DNA from 4 places in the Cytobacillus sp. IB215665 genome. Region 1 is predicted to be linked to each of the others. Evidence: predicted binding sites of a transcription regulator. Region 1 holds the regulator's gene; each other region holds the start of a gene.

Region 1 (7,851 bases):
TTTAATGATGGGGGAATTAGGAAGAATTACTATACAGATAACCAAGAGGATGCATTAATAATGTGGGTGAATATATAATGGAACAAATACAAAATCAAATTATTTTAGCAATCGAAACAAGCTGCGATGAAACGGCTGTAGCAATCATAAAAAATGGGTGTGAAATTTTAGCGAATGTTGTAGCATCCCAAATAGAAAGTCATCAGCGTTTTGGAGGAGTTGTGCCAGAAATAGCCTCTAGACATCATGTAGAGCAAATTACCATTGTGCTTGAAGAAGCGCTAAGGCAGGCGCAAATATCATATAACGAGATCGATGCAATTGCTGTTACTGAAGGGCCAGGATTAGTCGGAGCCTTGTTAGTTGGTGTCAATGCTGCCAAAGCTATTGCTCTTGCGCACAACATTCCTATTATTGGGGTTCACCATATAGCTGGACATATTTATGCAAATCAACTAGTATCTGAAATGAAATTCCCACTTATATCATTGGTTGTTTCAGGTGGGCATACAGAATTAGTATATATGGAAAAACACGGATCATTTAAAGTAATTGGAGAGACACGTGATGATGCTGTAGGTGAAGCTTATGATAAAGTTGCAAGAACATTGGGACTACCATATCCAGGTGGTCCTCACATTGACCGACTAGCTCATGAAGGAGAAGCGACGATTAAGCTTCCTCGAGCTTGGCTTGAAGAAGGTTCTTTTGATTTCAGTTTTAGTGGATTGAAATCTGCTGTGATAAATACATTACATAATGCGAAGCAACGTGGTGAGGATTTAGAAACAAAAGATATCGCAGCAAGCTTTCAAGCAAGCGTAATAGATGTATTAGTCACAAAAGCGATGTTAGCTGTTGATAAGTATAATGTCCAACAAGTATTATTAGCTGGTGGTGTAGCTGCTAATCAAGGGTTAAGAGCTGCTCTTAAAGAAAAATTTTCGTCAAAGGATGATATAGAATTAATTATTCCTCCGCTAACTCTATGTACAGATAATGCGGCAATGATTGCAGCAGCAGGTAGTGTATTATTTAAACAAGGAAAGCGTTCGGACATGGCTTTAAATGGGAACCCTGGCCTTGATATTGAGCAATAGTAAAATGAATAATAACATAACAGTGTTATGAAAGACCGTGATTCTTCCTAAGGATACGGTCTTTTTCCACACCTTTATCCACAGAAAAAATACTATTGTGGAAAATTAGTAACAAAAGCTAGTTTAAAAGCACTTTTGAAGCAAGTGGATAAGTGGATAACTTTGATAAAAACTGTGGATAATGTGTAAAAGTCGGTGTATAACATACATTACAATGAATTGTTTGTGGATAACTATGTGGAAGAGTCAACTACAATCCATATGAAGTGTAAGAAACATCTTTTTTGCAATAATTGTAGTGCTTATTGGGGGCTTGCGCTTCTCTTCTGTATCCCTAGCCTCTCGAGGTCGTTTCACTACAATCCTAAAAGGTAAAAAGCACCTTCTAGGATTGTAGTTCCAACGCTTGTCGAGGCAAAACAGTCGTCTCCACTTTTCTTCTAATCATGGAGTGTTTCCCATTCGGTCATTAATTGTTCTAGTTGCTCCTGGTACTGTGAGTTTTCTTCATTAATCACGGCCACTTTTTCGTGATCTTGAAAGATAGTTGGGTCACATAGGAGAGTCTCATTTTTATCTATTTTTTCTTCGAGTTTTGATATCTCTATTTCTAGCTCTTCGATTCTTCTTTTTCTTTGACGCTGTAATTTCTTCATTTCCTTGTCTTGTTCATAAGTCAGCTTCGTCTGTGTTTTATCTTCCTTGATTGAAGGACTAACTACTTTTTGTTCATTTAGCAGCTTAAGTTCTTCAATTTCTGCTTTCTTTGATATGAAATAATCATAGTCTCCCAAATATTCAGTAATACCGTTTGTAGTAAGTTCATACACTTTCGTAGCTAGTCGGTTTATAAAATAGCGGTCGTGGGAGACGAATAGAATTGTACCAGGATAGTCAATCAATGCATTTTCAAGTACTTCTTTACTATCCAAGTCTAAATGGTTTGTAGGCTCATCCAAAATTAACAGATTAGCTTTTTGTAACATAAGCTTTGCTAACGCAAGTCGTGCCTTTTGGCCACCACTAAGTGTTGATACCGGCTTCAACACATCATCACCTGAAAATAAAAAGTTGCCTAACACTGTCCTTATATCCTTCTCGGGTTTTGATGGGTACTCATCCCAAAGTTCATTAAGAACACTTTTATTTGAACTAAGATTTGCTTGTTCTTGGTCATAGTATCCAACTTTAACATTTGATCCAAAAGAAAATTCTCCTTGTAGGGCTTGTATCTTATTAATCGCTGCCTTGAGTAAAGTTGATTTCCCAATACCATTTGGACCTACCAAAGCTACACTGTCACTTTTCATGATTTGAAAATTGATATGTTGGATAATAGGCTTGTTGTTTTCATAAGAAACAGAAATGTCTTTAGCTTTTAAAACTTCATTTCCACTTTGACGTTCGATGTCGAAGTGGAACGAAGCCGATTTTTCATCTCCAGTAGGCTTATCTAGGACTGTCATTTTCTCCAGTTGTTTTCTTCTACTTTGTGCTCGTTTTGTTGTTGAAGCTCGTGCTAAGTTTCGTTGAACGAAATCCTTAAGCTTGGCAATTTCACCTTGCTGCTTTTCATAAAGCTTTAAATCGTGTTCATAATTTTCTGCTTTCTTCTTTAAATAATCACTATAATTACCGATGAATTTTGCTGAATTAGTTCGAGATATTTCGTATACTTGTGTAACGACTTTATCAAGGAAATAACGGTCATGAGATACGATGAGAATAGCTCCTGGATAGCCGAGTAAATATTGCTCCAACCAAGTAAGAGTATCAATGTCAAGGTGGTTAGTAGGCTCATCTAGTATTAATAAATTTGGCTTTGCTAATAATAGCTTCCCTAGAGCAAGCCTCGTTTTTTGACCACCACTTAAAGATGATATAGGTGTTGAGTAATTAAAGCTGGAAAACTGAAGTCCGTGTAGAACAGCTCGTACATCAGCTTCATATTGATAGCCACCTTGTTCTTTATATTGAATTTGTAAATGATCATACTCTTTTAATAGTTTGTCGTAATCTGCCTTGTTTGACATAAGGCTTTGATTGGACATTTTTTCTTCTAGTTTACGTAATTCTATCTCCATTTTTTTTAACGGTTCAAACACGGTTAACATTTCTTCCCAAATAGATAAGTCCGAATCTAAGCCACTATGCTGTGCTAAATATCCAATAGAAATATCTTTCGGTTTCATGACGCTTCCGCTATCATGAGACATGTATCCTGCTATTATTTTCAATAAGGTTGATTTTCCAGCGCCGTTACGGCCAACGACAGCTATTCTATCTTTCAATTGTACTTCTAGCTTTATATTCGATAAAATAAGATCAGATCCAAAATATTTTGTGAGCTGATTCACTTGTAACACTATCATGTTAGTTCACCTCTGTTATAATAGTTTTAGTGTATCTTAAAATGTATGAAATGAGCAATATTCTTTCACTGGATTCCAATGTTTAACTATCTAAGGTTTGAGAAGTGCTTATTTTTAACAATAGTTCAGTTTGATTTGTATGCGCTTTCTTAGTGAAGATATTTTAGACTTAGCTTTTATATCATGTACGATGTATAGGCTCTTTTCATAAAATTTTTTGCAATTGACCTCATTTATTAAGAGGAAAGAAGCTACGACCGCTAGGTTTATACGTATTTTCTCTTAAAACGAATAACAGCAATTAATGCGAAAAAAGCCTTGTACTAAGACATAAATAGGATTTCTCATAGTATTTGTTGCACCTTTTCATCATTAAAACTATAACAATAGGCTAAATTATTAATTACAATTGCCACACCACTTACGAAAAAGCCATTTACTAAGAAGGTGATAGAAACGGACTTGGGTGTACATATAGTTTTCACGCCTTGTTAAAGTAACGACAGGATTGTAAAAATAGTGTAGTATAGTCATATTGAGAGGTGAAAAGCAACAGTGTCTTCATTTACACATTTTAATGATCAAGGTAGAGCAAAGATGGTTGATATTTCTGAAAAGGGCGAAACATTAAGAACTGCTATAGCGAGATCAAGTATCTCAGTTAGTAAAGAAATTTATGAACAAATTATTCATTCAAAAATAAAAAAAGGGGATGTTTTAGCTGTAGCTCAAGTGGCTGGTATTATGGCTGCAAAAAAAACATCAGATATTATCCCGATGTGTCACCCAATTAGTTTAAAGGGTGTCGATATCACATTTACATGGGAAGAAGAAAAGCACTTATACAAGCTTATTATTATCGTAGAAGTTAAAACGAAGGGTAGTACAGGTGTTGAAATGGAAGCTTTAACTGCTGCTAGCACATGTGCCTTAACTGTTTATGACATGTGTAAAGCAGTTGATAAAGGTATGGTTATTGGTCCAACTTATTTATTAGAGAAGACTGGTGGAAAGAACGGAGACTTTATTAGAGAGCAGTGAATGAATAGCTGTTTGAATGTGGGGGAATAGAAGTGAATAACGAACAAACAAAAATTCCACAAGCTACTGCAAAGCGTTTACCATTGTATTATCGATTCATTAAAAATCTTCATGCTGCAGGTAAGCAGCGCGTATCTTCTGCTGAGTTAAGCGAGGCTGTAAAAGTAGATTCAGCAACAATACGTAGAGATTTTTCGTATTTTGGTGCTTTAGGTAAAAAAGGGTATGGTTATAATGTTAATTATTTATTAACGTTTTTTCGACAAACACTAGATCAAGATGAACTGACAAAAGTGGTGTTAATCGGGGTCGGGAATTTAGGTACTGCATTTTTAAATTACAATTTTATTAAAAATAATAATATGAAAATTGAACTTGCATTTGATGTTGATGAGCAAAAAATTGGCACTACAGTTGGAGATGTTCCTATTTATCATATGGATGATTTAGAAAAATATATTACCAAAGATGTAAGTGTTGCCATCTTAACTGTACCTGCACCAGTTGCTCAAGGGATGACCGATCGTTTAGTAGAAACAGGTATTAAGGGTATTTTGAATTTTACACCAGCTCGAATTAATGTACCTGACCATATTAGAATTCATCACATTGATTTAGCAGTTGAGTTACAATCTTTAGTATATTTCCTTAAAAACTACCCAACTGAATAGTAGCTCTACTGGCATTGTGGTCGTTTAGATGATCATCGAGTTATAATAACAATATATGCTTTATAATGATAGATCAGGAAAATTATTTGTAATTTATGATGGAGGTGAGACCAATTAACATAGGAATAGGAAGTCTTATATTAATTTTAGTGATCGCACTCGTTATCTTTGGTCCAAATAAGCTTCCTCAATTAGGAAAAGCTGCTGGAGAAACACTTAGAGAATTTAAGAGAGCGGCACAAGACATTGCAAATGAAAATAATAAAAAGAAGTAACATTAGGATGAGAAAGTATGAATGATAGTAAAGAAATGTCTGTATACGATCATATAGGAGAGCTAAGGAAGCGTCTAATTATCGCAGCCGTTTTCTTTGTTGTTGCTACAATTGGAAGCTTTTTTTTGGCTGAGCCAATCATTGTCTATTTACAACAGGCTGATGAAGCAAAAGAGCTGACGATGAATGCATTTTCCTTAACTGATCCAATAAAAATTTATATGCAATTTGCTTTTATTATAGCTTTTGTAATTACTGCACCAGTTATTTTATATCAGCTTTGGGCGTTTATTAGCCCAGGTCTATATGAAAAAGAACGGAAAATCACTTTAAGTTATATACCAATATCAGTGTTACTATTTTTAGGTGGAGTTTCATTTTCCTATTTTATTCTATTTCCATTTGTTATTGAGTTTATGACGAGGATATCTGAACGGCTAACGGTTAATCAAGTTATTGGCATAAATGAATACTTCCAATTTCTATTTAAAATCACTATTCCATTTGGAATATTGTTTCAGCTTCCTGTCGTTGTGATGTTTTTAACTAGACTTGGCATAGTCTCGCCTATGTTTTTAGCGAAAATAAGAAAATACGCATATTTCGTTTTACTAGTTATAGCAGCATTTATTACGCCACCAGAGCTCATTTCACATCTGATGGTGACGATACCTTTATTTATTCTATATGAAATAAGTATCTTTATCTCAAAAATAACCTATCGGAAAGTGGAAAAACTAGAACAGGAACTCCTGACTGAAAATGAGTAATAACCATACAATAAACCATAACAAAGTTAATCAAAGTGAGTTTTTACAAATTGTAGAGGCTCACTTTTTTCATGTAGTATTTTCTAGCGGTTATTTTGTGAGTATATGCAAGTATAAAGGTCGTATTAATATCTTATATAAAGCATTCAATAAATGAAGAAAGTAATGATGTTAATGAGCAATAAAACAACAAAATTGTTTGAGGTTGATTTATATAAACCTATTCAAGAGCATTTTATAGAACAGGGGTATGAAGTATATGGAGAAGTCAATCATTGTGATATAGCAGCTATAAAAGACGATGAGCTAGTGATCGTGGAGCTTAAGCTTAATATAAGTATAAAGCTGTTAATACAAGCTACTAAAAGGCAGCGTTTATCCGATCAGGTGTATATTGCTATCCCGAGGCCTACATATTCTTTGCGTTCTAAAAAATGGCAGGATATATGTTATTTGGTCAGAAGGTTAGAATTAGGCCTTATGATTGTAACTTTCAAAAATGGTACTGCACTGGTAGAAATCATTCTAGCCCCAGCTGACTTTGATCGGAAAAAAAGCATGCAAAGCAGCAAAAAAAAGAGAGATTTACTTTTAACTGAAATGCAAGGCAGGCATCGTGACCATAATGTTGGTGGAAGCAAGAATCAAAAAATCATGACGGCGTACAAAGAAAACTGTATTCATATTGCTTGTTGCCTCGAACGTTTAGGTCAGTTATCAACAAGTGATCTTCGCCAAATGGGAACGGGTGACAAAACTGTATCTATTCTTAATAAAAATTATTACGGCTGGTTTGAAAGGGTGCGAAGAGGAACTTATTCACTTAGTGATAAGGGTAAGAATGAGCTAACTTCATATCCACAACTTGTTCACTATTACGGTGAATTAATAGCAAATAAGCTTGGTTGATACAGAGAATGGTATTTTGGGTAACTCATATGTATTTAGAGAAGAAAAGATGTCCCGAACATATTCGTGCTTAGCAAAAAGCAACAATTAATGTGAAATTAGCCATAGAATAAAACAACCTTCCTGTTAACTAGGAAGGTTGTTAATTATTTTATATTTTTTAGTTTGTTATGAAAGATAAACATACGAATAGCCACTCCAAAATCAAGGGTGGCTACAAAAGACAATATGAGAGTGGGGAAATTCCAAATTGTTTCTTGAGCTGATTGAATTGCGAGATATGTGAAAACGATTCCTATAAAACTATATATAAATCCAAAAAATAAAGGTGAGCGGCGCATATGTTATAATCCTCCAATAATCGACTGCATTTGTTCCAGTTGTTGTCGCATTTGTTCAATGTCATCCTTGTAGATAGTTTGTATTAAGACCACAAATGTATTCATTGAAACGTGTGCAATAATAGGTACGAGTATTCTTTTTGTTTTCACATAAAGAAAGGCAAAAGTAAATCCCATTGAACTGTATATGAGTATGTGCTCTGGCTCACCATGAACTAGGGCGAATATGACAGAACTAATAAGTGCTGATATCCAAAAATTATATTTCTTATACAACGAGCCAAAAATGATCTTTCTAAAAATGATTTCCTCTAATATTGGTGCGATGATTGAAGTGACAATAATGAATAACGGGACCAATTCAAAAATTCC
Region 2 (7,851 bases), on a different contig from region 1:
TTTGCTTTAGTCTTTAATTGCTTGCCGAGCTCCTGTACTTCAGGATTTTCATGCGTATGTGGATTAGAGAACATTCGGTACTCTTCCCAAAGTATTTTGTTTACTTCATGCTGGTCCTCAAGTAAATCATTTTTGTCATAATCCCAAATATTGCCGAAGATAACATCAAAGGCATCTTTACCACCTATTTTTTTACCTTCAAGCACACGTTTTGCTACTTGAACAATTGCCCATAAATCCCATTTTGCCTCACCTGGCGGTTCGGTACATTTTTCAAAAACATTACTACGTCTTTCAGCATTACCAAATTGTCCTTCTCTCTCCACCCACATGGATGCTGGAAAAACAACATCTGCCATCTCAGTTGAACGAGTCGGATAAACTTCAGATACGACGATAAATCCATCCTTGACACCTTTTCCGTCAGGGTCATTCCCTCTGAAGCGGTTGAGCTTAGGCATCGTTTGTCCCCAGTTGTTTGACATACTCCACATAAACTTAACATTTCCGTTACCCAATTCTCGGAACATTTTGACCGTATGATATCCTGGTGTTTCAATCGGATCTAAGTATCCTTTTGGAAGATTCCAAATCAATTCACTAAATTGTCTATGTTCCGGTTTTTTCACCTCTAAGTCAGCTGGTAGACGATGTGCAAATACACCAACCTCCCGAGCTGTCCCACACGCACTTGGTTGGCCCGTTAATGAAAATGGGCCGTTACCAGGTTTACTTATTTTACCAGTCATAAGGTGAAGGTTGTATACTAAATTGTTAATCCAAGTCCCTCTTGTATGCTGGTTCATTCCCATCGTCCAAAGTGACATGATTTTTTTATTCGGATCACCGAACTCTTTTGCTAATTCTTCAATCTGTGCAGCTGGAACACCAGATAATTCTGCGGCTTTTTCAAGCGTGTATTCACTCACCATTTGTTTATATTCTTCAAATGTTATATTCCAGTCTTTCCCTGCAACCTTTCCTACCTCTGTAGCTTCATAATTGTCATCAAATGTATGGCCAAGGTTTTCGGTACCTGCTTTGAACTGACAATGTTCTTCAACAAACTTCTTGTCATACGCATCATTGACTATAAGATAGTTGGCGATGGCATTCGCAATAGCTAAATCAGTTTGTGGTCTAAAGACAAGTACTGATTCCGCAGTTTCAGATGTACGAGATGGTCTCGTTGTTAAGTCATAATGTTTGACATTCGTACCACTTAATTTTCTTGCAGTTAGGCGAGAATATAGAACTGGATGCATCTCTGCCATATTTGCTCCCCATGTGACAAATACATCAGCTTCATCTAAATCACGATAAGATCCCATTGGTTCATCTGATTGGAATGTCTTCATAAATCCAGCAACTGCACTTGCCATACAAAGACGTGCATTTGGATCAATATTATTATTTAACAATCCTATTTTCCATAACTTCACTGATGCGTACCCTTCAGTGATCGTCTGTTGACCAGACCCCCAAAAGGCAATAGATTTAGGATCTTTAGCGTGATTCTCTTTTAATTTATTTGCAACTAAATCTAAAGCTTCTTCCCAAGATGCCTCTCGAAAACCTTCCATCGTTCCTTTTTTACTTTTGTCTTCTCTAATTAATGGCTTAGTTAAGCGATCTTTGCCAAAAAGAATCTTTCCTACATAATAGCCTTTAATACAATTTAAGCCACGACTCGAACGGTTTTCAGGATCACCTTTTGTGGCAACAACTTTACCATCTTTTACACCAACGAGTACTCCACAACCAGTCCCACAGAAGCGACATACCGTTGATTTCCATTCATCAGGTTCAACGTTAGCCATTTCCTGTACGACAGGATCATTTTGTGGTTCTACTGGTGTTGTCGCTTCATCCTTTTTACAGCCTGCAACTGCTAATGTTGCGGAAACTGCAGTTGCTTTTAATAAAGATCTGCGTGTTAACTCCATTAAATAACTCCTCCCCCATTACAAATTCTGTTTCTTTTTATAAAAGCTAAAACAATCCTCTTACTTCTCGTGGCTTCACACGAATTGCAACAGGATTGTCAACAACACATCTTTGTTCACAAATCCCACATCCTACACATTTATCGACATCAATGATTGGGGCGAACACTGCATGAATATCGTCACCGGGTTTTAGGTAAATATCTAATTTAATCGCTTCATCAATAAGCGGACATTCGCGATAACATACTTCACAACGCACCCCCTCATAAGCGATACAATGTTCAGGATCAATGATTGCTGTTCCCATTTGAACGTCTTCAACTTGGTTAATTCCTGATAAGGCAGTTGTAGGACAAACCTCAACACAAGGGAAATCTTCACATAATCTACAAGGATTTTCTCTAGCTTCAATAAATGGTGTACCTAAGCCGAAACCATGCGCCTCAGTACCCATCTTAATGCTGTCATACGGACATGCTTGATTACACTTTCCACAACGTACACATAGTGCTAAAAATTCATCTTCTTCAGCTGCTCCAGGAGGACGAAGAACAGTTTTGTTTCCACCTTTCATAAGTGAAAGTAATTCGTAAGCAGCTAGACCACCTATTAATGTTTTTAGCAGATTCATACCTTTCAGAATGATCCCCCCTCCTTGAGCAAAGATCTTAAAAACATTACTATCATAATAAAAGTACCATTTTAAATAATTGAAAAATGTGATAAATCTCACATTAATTAACATCACGACAAGATACTTTTTGACAATTTCAAAATAAAACTTCACATTTATTTCACAAAACTGCCACACCTATTCACATAATTGAAAACGCCTTCATTTATTTCGTTTTTTATGAAATTCATTTACAGACTTTACAAATCATATAAATTCATCAAAAATAAATGTATGGAAAAGCTGCTTCTGTTGTGCACAATGAAAGCAACAACAAATTAGTATATAAAGCAGGCTACTATTTACTAAAACATTATGGATAATAAGGATGATGAAGATGAAAATTCGCAAAGCTATAATCAATAACCAACAAGAAAAAATATACTTATACGAAAATAAAAAAGAAGAATATACTATTATCGCCATTCCAATTATTGAGTGGTCTTTCAAAGTTGATTATGAACAGGACGCTGAAACGCTTAAAAGCATACTTTATTCTTCACTCAAATCCCATACAAATGCAGACACTTCTCAAGACTTGACTAACAAAATATCACAGTGGGTTCGTGAAATGTGACAATAATATTAGTTATACATAAAAAACTGAACATTAAGATGTGATTTTGTAGATATTGTTCGTGATTTATTATACAATAAACATGGTCTATCATATTTTGCATTGACTGTTGCTTCTCTAACAAAGAAAATACAGTATACGAACGAGCGTACAGGCATCTATTCTTCTTGTTATTTTGTTGAAAGCTGCATGATATCCTCAACATACTGTTGAATTTAATTACATTAGCAACAAAGTTTACGAAAAAAGAGCCGTTATTTTTTACAGTTACTGACGACAATTGTGGAATGAACCACGAGGGAGCTGTAAAAGAAATTGCCGTGTCGTCTGGGCAGAGGCATCTGGATCAGCGTATGTGCCAAATTTAGTCTAGGAGTTTTTATTAATAAGAATGTAGGAACCATACATTAAAACAAAATTAGGCTTCTCATTAAACAGGAATACATGAAAATATTAGACTATTAAGCACTATTACGTTTTCTCCAGCCTCTTTGTATATAATATAGGAGGGATAAAGTTGGAAGAAAAATTGATTTTAGATGGAACTAAGGTTGCCAATTCTGTAAAAGACAGCTTAACAATGCGTGTATCTGCATTAAAAGAGCGAGGCGTTATTCCTTGTTTAGCTACAATTTTAGTTGGAGATGATCCTTCTTCTGCCACTTATGTAAAAATGAAAGGGAATGCGTGCGACCGGTTAGGCATTTTCTCAAAACGCATTCATCTACCAAAAGAAACTCAAACTGAAGAACTATTACAAATCATTCAGGAGCTTAATAATGATCCTTCTACACATGGCATCTTATTGCAGCACCCAGTGCCAAGCCAAATAGATGAACGGGCTGCCTTTGAAGCAATTGATATTGAAAAAGATGTAGATGGTGTTACTAGTCTCGGTTTTGGACAAACATCGTTCGGCTTTGGAAAATATCCTTCGTGTACACCTGCAGCTATTTTAGAAATTATCGATTTTTATTCCTTGCCAATTGAAGGTAAACATGCAGTTGTTGTTGGACGAAGCCCTATCTTAGGAAAACCAGTATCAATGATGCTACTCAACAGGAATGCGACTGTAACGACATGTCATTCAAAAACACAAAATTTAGCAGACATTATTAAACAAGCAGATATTGTCGTTGCTGCAGTTGGCAAACCTAATTTTATTAAAGGGGAATGGCTTAAAGAAGGTGCTGTCGTACTTGATGCAGGTTACAACAAAGGAAATGTTGGTGATGCAGATTATGATAGCTGTTTAAAATATGCTAGTGCAATCACTCCAGTTCCAGGAGGAGTTGGACCTGTAACTATATCAATGTTATTAAAACATACCGTTGATTCAGCTGAGGGAACCTTATAAATATAGAAAAGCTCAAAAGCAATTTTTTGCTTTTGAGCTTTCTTCTTCTTTTTTATAGGCTGTTTTCGCATTTATTGTTGCTTTTCGTAATAAGAACCAAACACGTACACTACTAGAGTTCGTGGCATCTTTTCTTCTGTACAACAATGACTGTCCATGTTAAACCACTTTTTTTGGTACTAATTGGATAACAATAGCAACAAAGTTTACGAAAAGAGTCTTTTTATATTTCCATAACAACTCGTCCGTTAATTTTGCCCGCTTCAAGATCAGCAAATATGTCGTTAATATCTTCTAACTTAGCTTTCGTTACTGTTGTTCTCACTTTGCCATCTGCAGCAAATTGTAAAGCCTCTTGTAAATCCTTTCTAGTTCCAACAATCGATCCCACTACACTAACAGCATTTAAAACTGTATCAAATATTGGTATTTCGATCATTTCAGGAGGTAGTCCGACAGCAACACATTTTCCACCGCGTTTTACTGCACGATAAGCTTCATCAAATGCTTTTTTTGAAACTGCTGTACAAATCGATGCTTGAACGCCACCGAACTCCCTTTGGATGTATTCTGCAGAATCTTCATCAAGTGGGTTAACTGTATCATCTGCTCCAAGCTCTTTAGCAAGATCTAATTTTTCACTAAATGTATCTACTGCCACGACTTTGAATCCCATTGCTTTAGCATATTGTACAGCTACATGTCCTAATCCACCTACACCATAGATAGCAACCCAATCACCTGGCTTAGCTTCACTAACTTTTAACGCCTTATATGTTGTCACACCGGCACAAAAAATTGGTGCAGCTTCTACATAGTCTAAATTTTCTGGAACCTTAACTACATAATCAGCAGCTGCTAAACAATATTCTGCATATCCTCCATCGATAGAATACCCTGCATTATGCTGGTTAAGACATAAGGTTTCTCTTCCTGTTAAGCAATATTCACATTGTCCACAAGCTGAATATAACCAAGGTACACCAACTCTATCTCCAACTTTGAGATGTGTAACGCCTTCGCCAACCTCTACAACCTCTCCCACTCCTTCATGACCAGGAATCAATGGTAACTTAGGCTTTACTTTCCAATCACCATGAGCTGCGTGTAAATCAGTATGGCACACACCACAAGCTTTTATTTTCACCAATATTTGTCCGTTAGAAGCCTTCGGTTTTTCAACACATTCTACCGATAACTCCTTCTTAAATTCTTTTACTACTGCTGCTTTCATCGTTTCATGATTATGGTTACAGTTACAATTTCCCATTTCATATCGCCTCCATATCAAAATCCCAATAGTTGAACAACACCATTTGAAAGTTTGTGATATTATTCACAAATGAAGTAAAAAAAAATAACTCCTTACGCTATATCTTACTATATGTTATCCATTGACAAACTTCCTATTTATGACACTTATGTGAACCGTTACATACTTTATACGTAAGGGTCTGACCATACGACTTGAACCCTGAATAGGAATCAAGTATAGATGATCCGACCCATCATGCTATTTATTATACTTAACCTTGTTACATATACTTTCGATGGACATTTTTTCCTTCATACGTAAATAAAATGTTTTTATTTTCGATGACTGTCTCTATATGGACAGCTCTACCCCATAGCTGATAAATAAAAGGAAGCACTTTCTCTAAATATTTTAAATCAAGTTCGATTCCTTCATACCAATGCTTTAAGTAAAGCTCTCCATTTTTTAAATAGTCCCCATCATTAACGGTAATGTACGGAAATCCTCCATTTACTCGCATATTAATAAGTTGGTCACGCACATTCTCCCAGTCTTTATCAACGATTTTATAATCCTTCCCTTGCTTCTGAAATAAATACATATCCTCGCGGAAAACGAGATCCTTCGTTAAATAATTACGTAAGAAAGATATATCTGATTCTATTTCTCTTACTTCAAACATTTTTTCACGCCCTGAATGTGGTTGGGCACCGTGTTCAATCATTTCTTCTGTAGGATTATTGTAACGCTCCTCAATGTCTTCAAATATTTTTAACCCAAGATAATATGGGTTAATGCTCGTTCTTGAAGGCTGAACTACACCAGCGTTTAATTTGGCAAATTCAATTGATTCATCACTCGATAAATCTAACTCCCTTAATATGCGCTGATGCCAAAATGATGCCCAGCCTTCGTTCATGATTTTCGTCTCTAATTGTGGCCAAAAGTATAGCATTTCCTCTCGCATCATCGTTAAAATATCTCGTTGCCAATCTTCTAGCTCTCGACTGTATTCTTCTATAAAAAGCAGAATATCTTTTTCAGGGCTTGGAGGAAATTTTTTCTTCTTTTTGTTATTAAGTGGCTTATTTTTGTCCTTTTCATCCAAAGTCCATAGATCATCATATGGTGTTCGTTGCTTCTGGATATTATCCTCTAGATTATCGTTATCATAATGCCATGCTAGCCTAGGACGCATGAGTGATGGATCGATATGTTCTTGTATAGAAAGAACAGCATCAAGAAATTTTTCTATTTCTTTCCTTCCATGAATTAATTCGTAATATTTAACCCTATCAGCTGTGGCAGCCATACTCTCTACCATATCTCTTTTTGTATTGCTAAAACGGACATTATTTTTGAAAAAGTCGCAATGCGCTAATACGTGGGCAACGATCAATTTATTTTGAATGAGTGAATTTGTATCAAGTAAAAAAGCATAACAAGGATCTGAATTGATAACTAATTCATATATTTTACTTAATCCTAAGTCATAATGAATTTTCATTTTATAAAATTGCTTTCCGAAGCTCCAATGTGAAAAACGAGTTGGCATCCCATATGCTCCAAAAGTATATATAATATCTGCAGGACAAATTTCATACCGCATCGGATAAAAATCTAAGCCGAAACCCTCTGCAATTTCTGTAATTTCATCAATGGCATATTCCAATTCTTTACGTGCACCTTCATTCATTTGCCATTCACTCCCCCTGTCTCTTCTTAACAACAATGTATGAGTGTTATGACGAAATGATGAAAGCTTCACCATTCAAAAATAAAAATTACTTAAATAACGAATCGAAATCGGTTAGATAGAACGCATTCAAAAAATAACGAACCTCATTAAAACTGTAAGGAGGAAATTAACTTTTTCGAAAAGGTAAACTATCGCACCATCTTCTGTGATACCTTTTTTCCACTCTTTTATCATTTTGCCACTACTTATTTAAATTTTGTCAGATAAATGATGGAAATTGAGTTTAACCCTTCTTTTTATATTATCGTCCAACATTTACAGCGAAATTTTTTCATTAAGTA
Region 3 (7,851 bases), on a different contig from region 1:
AATGGTTGATATGGCTGTAGACATTGAAAAAGCAAAACATATGACTTATCGGGCGTTATATTTATTCAATGAAGGTAAAGACATAACGACTGAAGCGACATTTGCAAAAGTTTATGCAGGAGAGATGGTAAATAGGGTCTGTGATGAAGCTTTGCAAATCTTTGGTGGGGCAGGGTACATGATGGAGTATGATGTACAACGTTATTGGCGAGATGCTAGAGTCCAATCGATTGGAGGTGGTACGACACAAATAATGAATGAAATTCTATCAAAGCAGCTTCGAATAGTAGATTAGTAATTTAAGAAATGAAAGGGTTAGTAGATTTTTACTCTATTGAGATGTTAAAATTTCACATCAAATATAACAACTGTTGTGCTGAATTGGTTTCATCTTTTTGGTCAACGGGATTACATTCGCTCTCCTTTAATGAAAGCGCTTCAATACTTTATCTTAAATGTAAGTGTCTGTTCAATAATAGCCAGCTGGTCAAGGATAAGTAAGGCTTAAATATCAAAAAAGAGGTGTTCATATGATGATTAACGAGATCAACAGAATTGCCATTGGGGATATGTTAAGAAGAACTGCTAACAGAGTGCCTGAAAAAATAGCTCTTGTTGATGGTGACGTTAAGTTAACATATAAACAACTAGACAATGCGGTTAATCAATTTGCTAACTATTTGTTAAGTAATAAATTTAACAAAGGTGATTGTGTAGCTACCATTGCTGGCAATTCCTACGAACATGTAATCGCCATTTTTGGTATAGCAAAAGCAGGATTAACATGGGTACCAATTAACCCGCATATATCAATTCAAGAAAAGCTATATATTCTCGATGAGGTGAAGGCATCGATTATACTTGGAGATGCACCGTTGTTAACGCAAGATTATGAGAACTTAAAGGAAAAACGTTTATTATATTTTAATATCTCCTCAGAAGAAGAATTAGCATTTCTTGCTGCTTTCAATAATGAATCTATAGAGGAACCGGTAGTTGATATTCATGATCGTGATGTAGCTCAAATTATGTTTACGAGTGGAACGACAGGTAACCCGAAAGGTGTCATGATAAGTCATACAAGTGTCTATATATCAAGCTTAGCAAATATTATTGAAAACAAATTGAAGCAAGAGGATGTTGTAACAATTATGTTACCGATGTTTCATTGTGCGCAACATGCATTTCTTACATCGTTTATAAATATAGGGGCAAAGAATATCATATATAAAACTTTTGAACCAGAAGCTTTTATGGAAACGGTCCAAGAGCAAAAGGTTACGGTTATGTTTGCCTTACCTATTATGTATCGAGCCATTATTCATCATCCAAAGAGAGAACACTATGATTTTACATCTCTCGAAACGTGTATGTATGGGATGGCTCCTATGGATAAGTTTACTTTAGAAAAAGGCATAACCGAATTGAATGCAAATTTTTTATTAGGTACTGGGCAAACAGAGATGTATCCAGGTACGATGTTTTTTAAACCAGAAGAACAGTTACGACGATTCGGATCTTATTGGGGTACAAGTAGTTTAATTAACGATACAGTGATTATGGATGGTGAAGGTAACATCCTCAGTAAAAATCAAGTCGGTGAAATCGTCCACCGTGGTCCGAATGTCATGAATGGATATTTAAATAATAATCAAGCTACCGAGCAAACGCGTATGTTTGATTGGCATCATACAGGGGACTTAGGTTATTGGGATGATGATGGACAAATGGTTTTTGTAGATCGAAAAAAAGACATGATTAAAACCGGTGGAGAAAATGTGGCATCTATAAAGGTAGAACAAACAATTATTAATCACGCTAAAGTTCAAAATGTAGTAGTTGTAGGGTTGCCACACGAGCACTGGAGTGAGGCAGTGACTGCGTTTGTAATTCCAAAGGAGGAAATGGATTTAACACCTGAAGAAATTATTGCATATTGCAAGCAACATTTAGGAGGATTCCAGGTTCCTAAGGATGTCGTTATCGTAAGTGAATTACCTATGACATCCACCGGAAAAATACAGAAACATCATATTCGGAAACAATATCAAGAACACTATGCTCACGCTAAGTCTTAATAAAAAACTATTCGCTCTGAGAAAAACATTTTTTCGAAACAAGACTAAGTAACAAGTAAATTAGTGAAAGGTGGGTTAACACAATGAACAAAGGAATAGGAGTATGGCTAACATATCATAGTGAACAGAGGCCTGAACAAGCTGCTCTCATATACAAAGATAAAACAATCACGTATAAGGAATTAAATATTAGGGTTAATAAACTGGCTAATAGTTTACTTAAGCTAGGAGTTCGATTTGGAGATAGAGTTAATGCTCTCCTTTTTAACTCAAATGAATGTATGGAAACGATGTTTGCTTGTGCTAAAATTGGCGCTATTTTTGTACCGATAAATTTTCGTCTTAGCATTGATGAAATTGAATATATTGTTCGCGACTCTGGAACAGGTCATTTAATCTATGATGAAAGAATGACTCAAGCAGTGAATGCATTGCGTGAAAGAATAAAAGAATTAAATTATTTCATCCATGTCGGTCACTCTCCAGATTTAGTGGATTTATCTTACGAAAATTTAATAGATCAGTCATTGGGGAACGAGCCAGAATTTGAACTGAGTGAAAATGATGTTCATATGATGATGTATACGTCTGGTACGACTGGGAAACCAAAAGGAGCAATGTTAACTCACGGGAATACACAATGGAATGCAATTAATGCGATTCAATTTTTAGCTTTCAAAGAAGATGACATTACTTTAACTGTGGCACCTTTATTCCATATTGGTGGGATGAATATTCTCACGACCCCTGTACTATATAAAGGAGGGACTGTCGTTCTTCAAGACCATTTTCAACCAGATAAGGTACTACATGCGATACAAACTTATAAAGTAACTAGTCTCTTTCTTGTTCCTGCAATGTGGATGGCTCTCTTACATTCTAACCTCATTAATGACTATGATTTATCATCTTTTCGATTTTGCATTTCTGGTGGCGCACCATGTCCTCTCACAGTGATTGAATTTTTTCAGCAAAAACAAGTACCGTTATATGAAGGTTTTGGATTAACTGAAACAGCTCCATTTGTAAGCTTACTAGATGCTAAAAATGCTTATCGAAAGATGGGCTCAGTTGGTAAGAACCCTATACACACTGAAGTGAAAATTGTTAATGACCTAGGAAGCAGTGTAGAACATGGGGAAGTTGGTGAATTATTAGTCAAGGGACCTAATGTGTTTGCAGGATATTGGAATAAACCACTTGAAACGAAGAAGGCTATTAAAGATAGTTGGTTCTATACAGGGGATTTAGCCAGAATGGATGATGAGGGGTTTATTTATATTGTAGATAGAAAGAAAGATATGATTATAAGTGGCGGAGAAAATATTTATCCTGCAGAAGTGGAACAAGTTTTATATAAGCATCCTGATATTAAAGAAGTTGCCGTAGTTGGGGCAGTAGATGAGACATGGGGTGAGGTCCCTAGGGCATATATTGTTCTACATGATTCCGACAAAAATTTGACGCTCGAGCACTTCACAAAATTTTGTAATGGAAAGCTCGCAAATTATAAGATTCCTAAACATATAGAATTACTTTCTAATCTACCTCGAAATGCAACTGGCAAAGTGTTAAAAACTCAACTAAGAAGCATGTTGTGATAGTACTTGAACTGTCTTGGTCTTATAAAAGAAACAAAAGGAGGAAACTAGAATGATGAATAATTTAGTATTATACGAATTGCTAGATCGTACAGCTGTAATTACGTTGAATAATCCTGATAAGCTAAATGCACTGTCTTTTGATTTAATTGAGGAACTTGAAGAAGCTATTCGAAAAGCGGAGAAGGATGAGCATGTGCAAAGCATCATTTTGACAGGTACTGGTCGTGCATTTAGTTCAGGTGGGAATGTAACTGATTTTCCAGATTTGAATGCAGTGAACGGTCGTAAATATTTGATAGAGGGACATGATTTACTTAAAAGAATTAATGCTTTAGAAAAGCCAGTTATTGCTGCTGTCAATGGATTAGCAGTTGGAGGAGGGTTTAACTTAGCTCTTTGTTGTGATTTTGTTTTAGCTTCAGAGAAAGCTATATTTTCTCAGATCTTTGCAAAAATTGGTCTAGTTCCTGATATGGGAGGAATGTATCTTTTACCACGCACTGTAGGGTTACAAAGGGCAAAGGAGCTTATGTATTCAGGACGAAAAATTACTGCAAAAGAAGCGTTTGAATATGGTATTGTGCTTGAATTAGTATCCGCTGAACATTTAATGGAACGATCAGTTGAATTTGCGAAAACTATTACAGAAGGTGCTCCAAATGCAATTGCATTAGCTAAGTCGATTTTAAACCATAGCTTTGAATCAAGCTTCGATCAAATTTTAGCTGAAGAAGCTATGGCGCAAGGTATTGCCTTTACAACGAAAGATCATAGGGAAGGAGTAACATCATTTTTTGAGAAAAGACAACCACAATTTTCAGGTAGATAATTTGCATATGAATTAAAAAGGGGGAGAAGATAATGAACGAAAAATTGCCTAAACATATGACTACTAATTTAACTTTACCAGTCATTTCAGCACCAATGTTTCTCATATCAAGTCCAAAGTTAGTTATTGAAAGTTGTAAGTTAGGTGTCATAGGTTCATTTCCAACATTGAATGCTAGAACAGTAGATATATTAGAAGATTGGATGGCTGAAATTTCATCAGAGCTAGCTATTGCAAAAAAAGAAGACCCTCAACTGAAAGTTGCACCATGGGCTGTCAATTTTATCGTTCATCAAACAAATCCACGATATGAGGAAGACTTACGGTTAATAACTAAATATCAGCCCCCAATCGTTATTACATCACTTGGAAATCCGTCAGCTGTTGTTGAAATTGTTCATCATTACGGCGGTCTTGTCTTTGCTGATGTAAGTAACATTCCTCATGCTCGCAAAGCTGCAAAAACGGGAGTTGACGGTTTAATTCTAGTATGTTCAGGTGCAGGAGGGCATGCTGGAACAATTAATAGCTTTGCTTTTGCAGGAGAAGTAAGAAAATTTTGGGATGGTATTACAGTCTTGGCAGGTTGCATCACGACGGGACGTGATATTCTTGCAGTTGAAGCTTTAGGTATGGACATGGCTTACATCGGAACGAGGTTTATTAGTGCAAAAGAGAGCTTTGCAAGTAGAGATTATAGAGATATGTTAATAAATGCTTCTGTAGATGATCTTATTTATACTGATGCTATTAGTGGCGTATACGCCAATTACCTAAAGGAAAGTATTCTAAATGCTGGTATTGATATAAATGTACTTGAAAAGAAACAAACTGTTGACTTTTCATTTATGAACCAAACAAATGCGAAAGCATGGAAGGATATATTTTCTGCAGGACAAGGCGTTGGTCAGATAAGTAAAGCTCAAACAGTTGCCGAAATTATTGAGGAAATGCAAAATGAATATCATTTAGCTAAAGATAGTCTGACTAAATCGTATGTTTAAAGAAAGATGCAAAGTAATATAAAATCGTAAGATAAATAAGTTGACGAGGTTTTTTTAAAAAAGAACCAGTTCGCTTGACGTGTTGTAATTAATTTTAACTAAGTAGTCTATTCTAGGACATTTTAGGCTAGAAGTCTTAAGCTTCTAGCCTTATAGTGCGTATTCAGAAAAGCAAAACCGCATAACTCGGCGAATTAGCGTGAGTCTACTACCATGAGAAATATCATTATTACCAGGAACGTAAATATTCAGGTGATTATTAATACAGCTCATGTAACGATAAGTAAACAAGAGTTTTGAACATCGTGTATAAGTTAGTTTCTACAGTTATTTTTCAAGGGGTTTTTTGAACAGTTTGTTATAGTAACTAAAAATGGACTAAATAGACACATTTCATAATAGTTTCTCTCTTAATTGTTCCTAAAAAGTCATGAAAGGCTATATGGTAGCTAAAACTTTGTGATTTATCTCACTTAATGTTTTATGTTGTTTCATTATAATAACAACTAAGAAAGTTTAGGTGAGGTGAACGAGTATGAAACCTTTGATTCCGAAACAACATGGTGCATGGGCTATGTTACTCATCCCATTTTTGGTAGGAATATTTGCTGGGCAGCCTTCTATGATACATATCCCATTATTTGGTGGCTGGCTATTACTTTATTTAGGTACATATCCTTTGCTCATGTTTTTGAAGGGAAAGCGACGCGAATTTTATCTCAAATGGACATTTATTTATATGTTTCCAGCTCTTATTTGTTTAGTTATAACATTGATTATTAATTATAAACTTATTTACTTTGGCATTGTCATGTTGCCTTTTTTCGTGGTGAATGTGTATTTTGCAAAGAAAAACCAAGAGCGTGCTCTACTAAATGACATGAGTGCAATTACATCATTTAGTATTGGTGGAGTAGCTAGTTATTATGGGGGAACTGGTTCGATAGATTTTGTTGCTATTGGGATTTTGTTACTTTCAATGTTCTTCTTTATAGGAAGTACATTTTATGTGAAAACAATGATAAGAGAGAAGAAAAATAATGCATACCGTTGGATTTCTTGGGGCTACCATCTAGGAATCATAGTTATATTATTTTTAAGTGGCTACCCTTGGTTTATTATTGCGTATATACCGAGTGTAGTCCGTGCTTTTTACTTTTATGGAAAAAATGTTTCAGTCTTGAAGGTAGGTATCTGGGAAATTATTAATGCTGTTTATTTTTTCTTAGTCGTTGTTGTGCTGATCTAAAATTGCTTTGAAGAAGTGTATATCGTATTAATAATGAGAGCTAACCTATAAAAGGTTAGCTCTTTGTAGTTCATTTGTTTTTAGTGTCAATATTCCACTAAGCTACAACATAGGTTGATTTAATGTCTGTTCTATTTTTACAGCGTAATTAATAGTATTTATATAATAGTTTAAGATTTTTATAATTTATTTATAAAAATACAATTGATTTTATATTTATTCAGTATTATAATGAAAACTAATTTTACGTGATGTTTAAAAAAGCATGACAAAGACGACAGAGGGGTAGCTTTGGATTGAGTGAATCAATGCTGCCTAAGAAATAGAGGGGGATCGGAGATGAGAGCTGCTGTAATCGGTGCAACAGGTTATGGAGGAGTAGAACTATTACGTTTATTGCAGCAACATCCAGTCGTTAATGTTCATTCTGTTCATTCATCTTCTAATGATGGATTACCATTAGGGCAGATGTATGGACATTTATCTGGAAGTTTGAACTTTCAATTAGAGAGTATTGATATTGACAAAATTGGTAGTGAGGTAGATGTGGTATTTATGGCAACACCTGCTGGTGTATCTAGTGAATTGACACCACAATTAAGTGAGTATGATACACATATCATTGATTTATCAGGTGATTTACGGCTACAAGATAATAAATCTTATGAAAGATGGTATAACAAGACACCAGCTCCATCTCAAATAGTCGAGGAAGCTGTGTATGGATTATCCGAGTGGAACAGCAATAAAATTAGTGAAGCTAAAATCATTGCAAATCCCGGTTGTTACCCTACAGCAGTATTACTCGGGTTAGCACCTTTAGTTCAGTTGAACTTAATTAAGGAAGAGTCGATCATTATTGATGCAAAATCAGGTGTTTCTGGAGCAGGAAGAAATTTAGCTACCTCTGTTCATTTTGCTGAAACAAATGAGAACCTAAAAATCTATAAAGTAAATAAACATCAGCATATTCCAGAAATAGAGCAAATGCTCCTAAATTGGAATGACAACATTCAACCAATTACATTAAGCACCCATCTTGTTCCAATGACTCGAGGGATTATGGCTACAATGTATGTTGAGCCTA
Region 4 (7,851 bases), on a different contig from region 1:
TTCGTCAACATATTAATAAAAAAATTATCATGGTTCATAGTGCAGAACAATTAAAAGCTACTTTTCCTTACTATCGACAATTTGGTGAGTTAATGCTACAAGAATTTATTCCAGGTGATGACAGCACTTTTTACAAACTGGCAACTTTTCTTGATGAAGATATGAATGTCAAAGCTCTTTTCACACTACAAAAGCTTCATCAATTCCCGCCGAACATGGGTACAGGTGCCCTCATTATTAGTAAAAGGGATGAAGAAATTATTGATGTTGGCTTACCGTTTCTAAAAGAATTGGAGTGTAAGGGAGTATCCATGGCCGAATTTAAAAAAGATCCCCGTGATGGTGAACTTAAGTTTATTGAGATCAATTCTAGATTATGGCTTTCTCATAGTTTAACAGAGGCTTGTGGTATAGATTTTGCATATTTATACTACCTTTACTTAACTGGTCAAGACCCTGAACCGAGATTGTATCAAATAGAAGACATTAAATGGATCTATCTTGTACGGTATTACCTTGCCTACCTCCATAAAAAGGAACATGGTGAAATGACTTTTTACGACTTCAAGAAGGGACTAACTGGAAACAAACAATATGCACTATTCGCATGGGATGACCCGATGCCATTTTTGCGCAGTGCATTTTCTCATCTCTATAATTCTTGGAAAACTAAAAAACAGGAAGAGAATACATGATGGATATTGCCAACATTAAAAAGATTTTTCAAAACGCCGATTTTCATCATCAAATTAAACATAAGTTTGGCAAATATAAGTCATTTGTTCCTGATTCCATTCAGCAATTAAGAGCATCTTCGAAAAGTATAATTTATAAATTAGACATCTCAACAGAATTGGGTATTCAACCAATAATATTTAAACGTTATATAGGGTCAAAAAATAGAAATAATGTAGAAATAAATTTATATGATAAAGCTCACCCCTTTTTAAAAGAGTTTATGCCAACAATATACGCCACTAAATCAAAAATATTTGATAACGAAACATGGATGTTAATAGAATATATTGAGCCTTTGCGTGGACGAATTCATCCTCCAAATCATTTTGACTATATCATACCAACAGTTGCAAAATTACATGCCCACTCATATGAGCAAAATTTCTACGATAATATCGATTTGTTTAATCCCTGGTTTCCAACCTTTCATTCGAAGAAAGCGAAAACACGAAGACAAGCTAAAATACAAAAAACAAAATTGTATCTTATCGATGCATTACACCACAAGCGTTTAAAGAAAATAATAGAACCTACGCATAGCATAATACAACAAATATTAAGTAAAAGTTCATTATCATTTCCTGAACTAGTACAAAATGGACAATGTATCGTACACGGTGACCTTCATTTACAAAATATTTGCTGCAATCATATAAATCAAAATACAAACAACCATATTCGAATGATTGATTGGGAATCGGCTAGATTTGCATCAGGTTGGTTTGATATCAATTTACTAGTTGAAAGATACCTTGGATTACGTAATTCCGAGAAAAACAATGATGATAGCATTCGTAACCATTGTGTTCAATTATATACTACTGAAATGAACAAAAGAGGAATCACCTTTCAAAGTGACCCTATGATATTATATAAAATGTCCTATTTACAGTACCTTCTTGAAACTGGCTTACTAGTACAATTACAAAAGGAGTTTGATGGTAAAAAAGGTGTATTGCTTACCTATTATCTAGATAAAGTTTTAAATTGGGGTAAAGAACTCAATTTGTATAGCTAATACTTTTCTAGATGTTCAAATAAAACGTTCGTTAACAAGACGCCATTCAACACTATAGGTTGTACGCAATAGCTATTTTGTTAACTAAGAAAAGATACAGTAAACGATAGTTATGATAAACATCAATCAAAGAGGCCAAGTTTCAACATAGCTACATAAAAAAGGTGTATCCCACTCAAAAGTATTGAGTAAGGCTACACCTACTTCAGCTTGTTATATTAAGTATTCACTGATTTTGACCGCAATGCTTTCGGTATATACACACAGAATGGTTCACTTTCTAAAAAATCTCCAGTTACTGCATACGACCTTGCACGTGAGCCACCACAAACAAAGCGGAATTCACATACACCGCATTTCCCTTTAAATTTGTCTGAATTTCGCAAATCTTTGAAGATAGGAGAATTTCTATAAATATCTGCTAATGTCTTCTCTCTAATATTCCCAGCTTTGACAGGCAGTAATCCACTCGGAAATACATCACCAATATGAGATATAAAGACAAAACCATTGCCGTCATTGACACCTTTTGGTGCTCGACCTAAGCCATCAATTTGACCCGTTTTTCCTTCGTTTAAGGCATCTGCATAACGGATAGCTCGATCTGTATCTTTTGCTTCTTTCATTTTCTGTTGAATAACAACACGACGGTAGTGTTGTGCAGCTGTTGTTTTAATATCAAACGGTACCTTTTTACTTAATTCATATAACCAGTTAAAAATCTGTTCGTGCTGTACTGGAGATACCATATCTGACTCTTTCCCCCGTCCAGTAGGAACGAGAAAAAACACACTCCATAGGACACATTTTAATTCTTCTACAACCTTAGCCATTTCTTCTAGCACATCAACATTGTAGCGAGAAATCACTGTATTAATTTGCACTGGAATTTCTAACTCATGTAAATATTTTATGGCATTCATTGTTAAATCAAAAGATCCTTTCGTTCCACGAAAATGATCATGTACTTCGGCAGTTGGACCGTCTAAACTAAAAGCCCACCGTGCTAAACCAACCTCTTTTGCCTTCTCAATCGCTTGTTTTGTTACATTTGGAGTGGCACTAGGTGTCATGGATACCCTTACACCTTTTTTTATCGCATAATCTGCAATATCATATACATCTTCCCTCATCAATGGGTCTCCACCTGTAAACACCAACATTGGATTATCCATTTCATAAATCTGATCTATTAATTGTTTCCCTTCCTCAAAGGATAATTCTCTAGGGTCCCGTCTAGTTTGAGCTTTTGCTCGACAATGCAAGCAATGTAATTGACAAGCACGCGTTAATTCCCAAATGACTATAAATGGATTTTTATTAAAATCTCGATCAAACATAAGGACAACCTCCTCAACATTCATGTAAATATTGTAATTATTTTGATTTGGGTATGTATGTGATATGCATCACATATTCTTGTGGACAAATTGTGAATGGTAACTAGTGAAAAAATTATCAACAAGTGAACTGAATCACACCAAACTTAATTGAAAATTATTATCATTAAATCAAAGGATATGACAAGGAGGAATAAAAAGTGAATGATACAGGAGCAAAAAACATCGTTGAGTTAGATGTGAGAGAAGATATAAATAAAAAGCTTCAGCCATTTCAAAAAATAACAAATACTGTTTCGTCATTGAACGATGATGACATTTTTATATTACACGCACCTATCAAACCTACACCGCTGCTTACAATTATGAAAACAAAAGGTTTTACTTATACCGTTGAGAAGGTAGCAGCAAAGCATTGGAAAGTAACCTTTGTGCGAGGTGAGAAAAATGATTCTTGATAATCGAGGTCTAGAGCCTCCCCAGCCAATGATAAGAACACTTGCAGCATTGGAAAAACTTCAAGATAACGAAGTTCTTTCAATTATTAATGATAGACGACCTATGTTCTTATATGAGCAATTGGATGAACTCAAGTATACGCACCATACTAAACAGCTAGACGATGGTACTTATCAAATTGATATTAGAAGATGAAAACAGGTGATACTTTATGTTTCCACAGCAAGCTACGACAGAAACAAATATAAAGCTTCCATTTTTATTTATTTTTTTTAGTTTATTGGCCTTTCTAGCAAGTCAATTTATTCTGGTTTTTCAAGGTGAGAATATCGTAAAAGGATTATATAGAATTCCTGAAATATGGAGTAGTGCACATTTGCTTATTCTCGGATGGGCAGTGATGGTGGCAATGGGGGCAATGTACCAACTTGTTCCTGTTGTCTTCCTTACTCCTATTTGGAGTGAACGCTTAGGCTTTTTTCAATTTTTCTTAAGTGCTATAGGGGTTTCTAGCCTGGCATTATCATTTGTATTTGCACCTAAAACAATTTTATACAGTGGAAGTATTGCTTTATTTTCAATATTACTATTTATCTTTCAAATGTTGATGACCATGAAAAAGCAAGAGAAATTCAATATACTCACATTGTTTGTTGGCAGCGCACTCATTTGCTTATTGCTTACATTGGCTTTAGGAATATTGTTAGCATATAATTTGCAGTTCGGAACAGTATTATTTCAACATATTCCACTGTTAAAAACACATATTTTATTTGGTATCGCAGGCTGGTTTACTTTATTGATTTTTGGTTTTTCTTATAAAATGGTGCCGATGTTTGCTCTTGCACACGGATTTTCAATGAAATTAGCCGCTTGGGTATATAGTGTTTATGTATGCGGCTTACTTTTAACAGGCTTTTCTTTTTTGTTAGACTTTTCAGTTTTATTACCAATTGGTGTTAGTGGATTATTCATTGGCTTTAGTCTATTTACGGGGCATATATATACCATTCTTACAAAAAGAATTAAGAAGAAGCTTGATAAACCTTTTATGTTTTCATTATTAGCTATTATAAATGGGTTTTTCATTCATTATTTTGCAATGATTATCTCTTTTTTCCCCAGTCTCCATCATTGGTTTCCAATACTTATATTACTCTATATTATCACTTGGATTGTGTTAAGTATTATGGGATACCTATACAAAATAGTTCCGTTTTTATGGTGGACGCATCGATATAGCAAAGAGATAGGTAAAGAATCTGTTCCTTCGTTAAAAGAAATGATTAATGAGAAAATGAGCATACCTACTTTTCTTGCTTTTCTAATAAGCATTGTTGGAATAGCTTTATCTATTATCGTAAAGAGTGTTCCGTTATATACGATCAGTCAATTAGTAATGTTATTAACTACTGCCACCTTTTGTTTTTCAATTGGCAACGTCATTCGGAAATAAGGAGGAGATTTTAATGAGCTTAACAGATAAAGTGTACAGTCGTCTATATGAAGTGATTGATCCGGAGTTAAACATAAATATTGTTGACCTCGGTTTGATTTATGATGTTACTATATCCACAGCTAATGATGTGTCAATTATCATGACATTAACTACCCCTGGTTGCCCTTTACACGATAGCATTGTAAATGGTGTTAAGCATGTTATCGAGCAACTGGGAGAGGTTCATACAGTTAACGTGCAACTTGTATGGGAGCCAGCATGGACACCGCAACGCATGTCACAAAGAGCATTACAAACTTTACAAGGAATATAGTGACTGCATGTAAGTAAACTCGAACTCGGTGAATCAGGTGGTAACTCTCCTCCACCTGACTGGTTGTTAATCTTAATAGCAGGTTCTATTCGCATTAATTGTTTTTATAATAAGGCTGTTTTCGCATTGATTGTTGCTTTTCGTTCAAAGATATTAGCACGTATATATCTAGCCTTCGTGGCATCTTTTCTACATATACAATTATTGAGTCTCATAAAAATCGTAATATAGTCCATTTTAAATTAACATAGCAACTAAGTTTACGAAAAGAGCCTTTAATAAACGCGTACACAACTAGAGTTCGGGGGATCTTTTCATCTGTAACATGATGACTAACATTTAAGTACTTCTTATGGTACAAATTTGTTGAGAATAGCATCACAGCTTCAATACGAAGAGAACCTTTCATATTGAAGCTGTGATGCTAGCCATTTACCCAAACAACATTACTATTGAAACAAGAAACAATTCCGCTCTTAGCCAAGGGCTTTTTTTATGAATTGTTATTTTTTCCATAAAAACTAAACAAGTTGCATCTCTCCTTCTATAAAACGATGAGTAACGAGGAGTAAAACATCAGCTTTATCTTATAGATTAGGAATAAAAGTAACAAAGCTAAAAACACTTTTTCAGCTAGAAATGAAAAAAATTCACCTTATTGCAACATAAAGAGAAAGAGATGGAGTTTTTTTAGTCTCCACCTCTTTTACAATAATCTCCAGAATATATATATCAAATGTATTTTACTACTTCCTTATCCATGAACCCCTAAAGCAATTTTTGCATATCTTGACATGCGATCTTTACTCCAAGGTGGGCTCCAAACAATACTAACTTCTGTCTCTTTCACTTCTGGTATATCCGCTAAATTTCTCTTTACATCTTCTGAAATAGTTCCTGCTAATGGACATCCCATAGAAGTGAGAGTCATTGTAACAGTCGCAGTCCCATTATCATCTATATCAACACCATACACTAAGCCTAAATTAACAATATCAATACCTAACTCTGGATCAAGCACATTTTCAAGTGCGCCCATTATATTTTCTTCTAAAGCTTTATCCATGTTTTTCACCCTTTCGATCTACTTGAGAATCATTTTCATTATATCATATATGTACTAATTAGCAAAAAAATTACTTCTTTTCAGTACATTTTCTTATTGCAAATATGAACGATTTGTTACATTTATTGTCGCAGATACTAGCTATATGGAAATGAATTAATATAGGGAGATATCAATGTAATCGTACTTACTCTTATTATTTTTCATTTTATTACAAAATAGTGGACAAATTTTTTCCATTCAAGGTACACTTAAAACAATCGATAGTTATTTTCTACTATTAAATAGTATAATAAATGGTTTATTATGTAAGATAAATTATTTTTACAAAGGAGACATTATGAGCTTTCAACAACATTTAATCGCATTAGATTTAGACGGTACTTTATTAAATGATGATAAAAAGATTTCCGCATATACGAAAGAAATGATCATGAAGGCTCAAATGGCAGGTCATATAGTTGTTATTGCAACTGGAAGACCATACAGAGCTAGTGAAATTTATTATAATGAGCTTAATTTAAAAACACCTATTGTTAATTTTAATGGTGCCTTCGTTCATCATCCAATCGATCACAATTGGGGATTATATCATACCCCACTTCATTTAAATACAGCGAAGGATATCGTTGAAGCTAGTGAGCAATATGATATTAAGAATATTTTAGCTGAAGTGATGGATGATGTTTATTTTCATTATCATGACGAAAAGTATTTAAATATCTTTAACTTTGGCAATCCAAAAATTGAAACAGGTGACTTAAAGCAAATTTTAACTCACGACCCTACGAGTATTTTAATTCATGCAGAAGAGAGCCACGTACAAGAAATTCGTTCCTATTTATCAGATGTACATGCAGAAATGATCGATCATCGCAAATGGGGAGCACCATGGCACATTATAGAGATTGTAAAAGCTGGGCTAAATAAAGCCGTTGGTTTGAAAAAAATTGCTGACTATTATCAAATTCCTCGCAGCCGTATAATAGCTTTTGGCGATGAAGACAATGATTTAGAAATGATTGATTATGCAGGATTTGGAATTGCTATGGGAAATGCAATTGATGAATTAAAGTCCCTTGCTAAAGATATTACCACTACAAACGAACAAGATGGAGTCGGTAAGGCTTTAGCTAGTATATTAAAACTTGATAACTAAATGATATTGTTAATTAATGTTCCAACTAACAATTATAACCATATAACAAAAGACAATTTTTGCATTCTTTGTTGCCTATAACCACTTACTCGAACACCTTGGCTTTTGCAAAATCTCGTATAATTAATATTTATTACAAATAACAACAAAGTTTATACCAAGGGCCTTAACCTAATCATTCATGTATATATAAACAATTGTTAGCCAAAATATAAATGATACTGACTCAATAAATCGAGTGTAGATGAAGATAAACCAAGTAACATGTTTCAATATAAATCGATTTTACTGAGTTAGTT

What was found. Region 1 encodes Rex, which represses fermentation and respiration genes when NADH is low (regulators of the CRP and FNR family bind a similar motif). Its sites were predicted from a motif close to TTGTGAAATATTTCACAA; they were not measured.
Region 2: the regulator Rex is predicted to act here: its motif matches at 2,667-2,684, upstream of SLH52_RS16805 (4Fe-4S dicluster domain-containing protein).
Region 3: the regulator Rex is predicted to act here: its motif matches at 5,973-5,990, upstream of SLH52_RS04750 (YwiC-like family protein).
Region 4: the regulator Rex is predicted to act here: its motif matches at 3,154-3,171, upstream of SLH52_RS04940 (TIGR04053 family radical SAM/SPASM domain-containing protein).

Annotation. Positions count from the first base shown of each region.
Region 1 is NZ_JAXBME010000029.1:23,284-31,134, reverse strand. It holds gene rimI (ribosomal protein S18-alanine N-acetyltransferase) at 1-78, shown strand, start outside; gene tsaD (tRNA (adenosine(37)-N6)-threonylcarbamoyltransferase complex transferase subunit TsaD) at 78-1,100, shown strand; gene SLH52_RS22390 (ABC-F family ATP-binding cassette domain-containing protein) at 1,541-3,472, opposite strand; gene moaC (cyclic pyranopterin monophosphate synthase MoaC) at 4,028-4,513, shown strand; gene SLH52_RS22380 (redox-sensing transcriptional repressor Rex) at 4,546-5,184, shown strand; gene SLH52_RS22375 (twin-arginine translocase TatA/TatE family subunit) at 5,280-5,459, shown strand; gene tatC (twin-arginine translocase subunit TatC) at 5,477-6,229, shown strand; gene SLH52_RS22365 (DUF2161 domain-containing phosphodiesterase) at 6,383-7,138, shown strand; gene SLH52_RS22360 (YdiK family protein) at 7,285-7,479, opposite strand; gene SLH52_RS22355 (type II CAAX endopeptidase family protein) at 7,483-7,851, opposite strand, start outside.
Region 2 is NZ_JAXBME010000015.1:54,903-62,753, reverse strand. It holds gene napA (nitrate reductase catalytic subunit NapA) at 1-1,946, opposite strand, end outside; gene SLH52_RS16805 (4Fe-4S dicluster domain-containing protein) at 1,993-2,580, opposite strand; gene SLH52_RS16800 (YueH family protein) at 2,960-3,199, shown strand; ZMP/ZTP riboswitch at 3,456-3,539, shown strand; gene SLH52_RS16795 (bifunctional 5,10-methylenetetrahydrofolate dehydrogenase/5,10-methenyltetrahydrofolate cyclohydrolase) at 3,717-4,556, shown strand; gene adhP (alcohol dehydrogenase AdhP) at 4,780-5,790, opposite strand; gene SLH52_RS16785 (SpoVR family protein) at 6,092-7,507, opposite strand.
Region 3 is NZ_JAXBME010000003.1:98,574-106,424, reverse strand. It holds gene SLH52_RS04775 (acyl-CoA dehydrogenase family protein) at 1-295, shown strand, start outside; gene SLH52_RS04770 (AMP-binding protein) at 531-2,078, shown strand; gene menE (o-succinylbenzoate--CoA ligase) at 2,162-3,679, shown strand; gene SLH52_RS04760 (enoyl-CoA hydratase/isomerase family protein) at 3,732-4,511, shown strand; gene SLH52_RS04755 (nitronate monooxygenase) at 4,544-5,515, shown strand; gene SLH52_RS04750 (YwiC-like family protein) at 6,051-6,764, shown strand; gene argC (N-acetyl-gamma-glutamyl-phosphate reductase) at 7,104-7,851, shown strand, end outside.
Region 4 is NZ_JAXBME010000003.1:138,509-146,359, forward strand. It holds gene SLH52_RS04930 (carbamoyl-phosphate synthase) at 1-695, shown strand, start outside; gene SLH52_RS04935 (oxidoreductase family protein) at 692-1,756, shown strand; gene SLH52_RS04940 (TIGR04053 family radical SAM/SPASM domain-containing protein) at 1,975-3,096, opposite strand; gene SLH52_RS04945 (DUF2249 domain-containing protein) at 3,297-3,554, shown strand; gene SLH52_RS04950 (DUF2249 domain-containing protein) at 3,544-3,750, shown strand; gene SLH52_RS04955 (hypothetical protein) at 3,767-5,011, shown strand; gene SLH52_RS04960 (metal-sulfur cluster assembly factor) at 5,025-5,327, shown strand; gene SLH52_RS04965 (metal-sulfur cluster assembly factor) at 6,082-6,393, opposite strand; gene SLH52_RS04970 (Cof-type HAD-IIB family hydrolase) at 6,734-7,552, shown strand.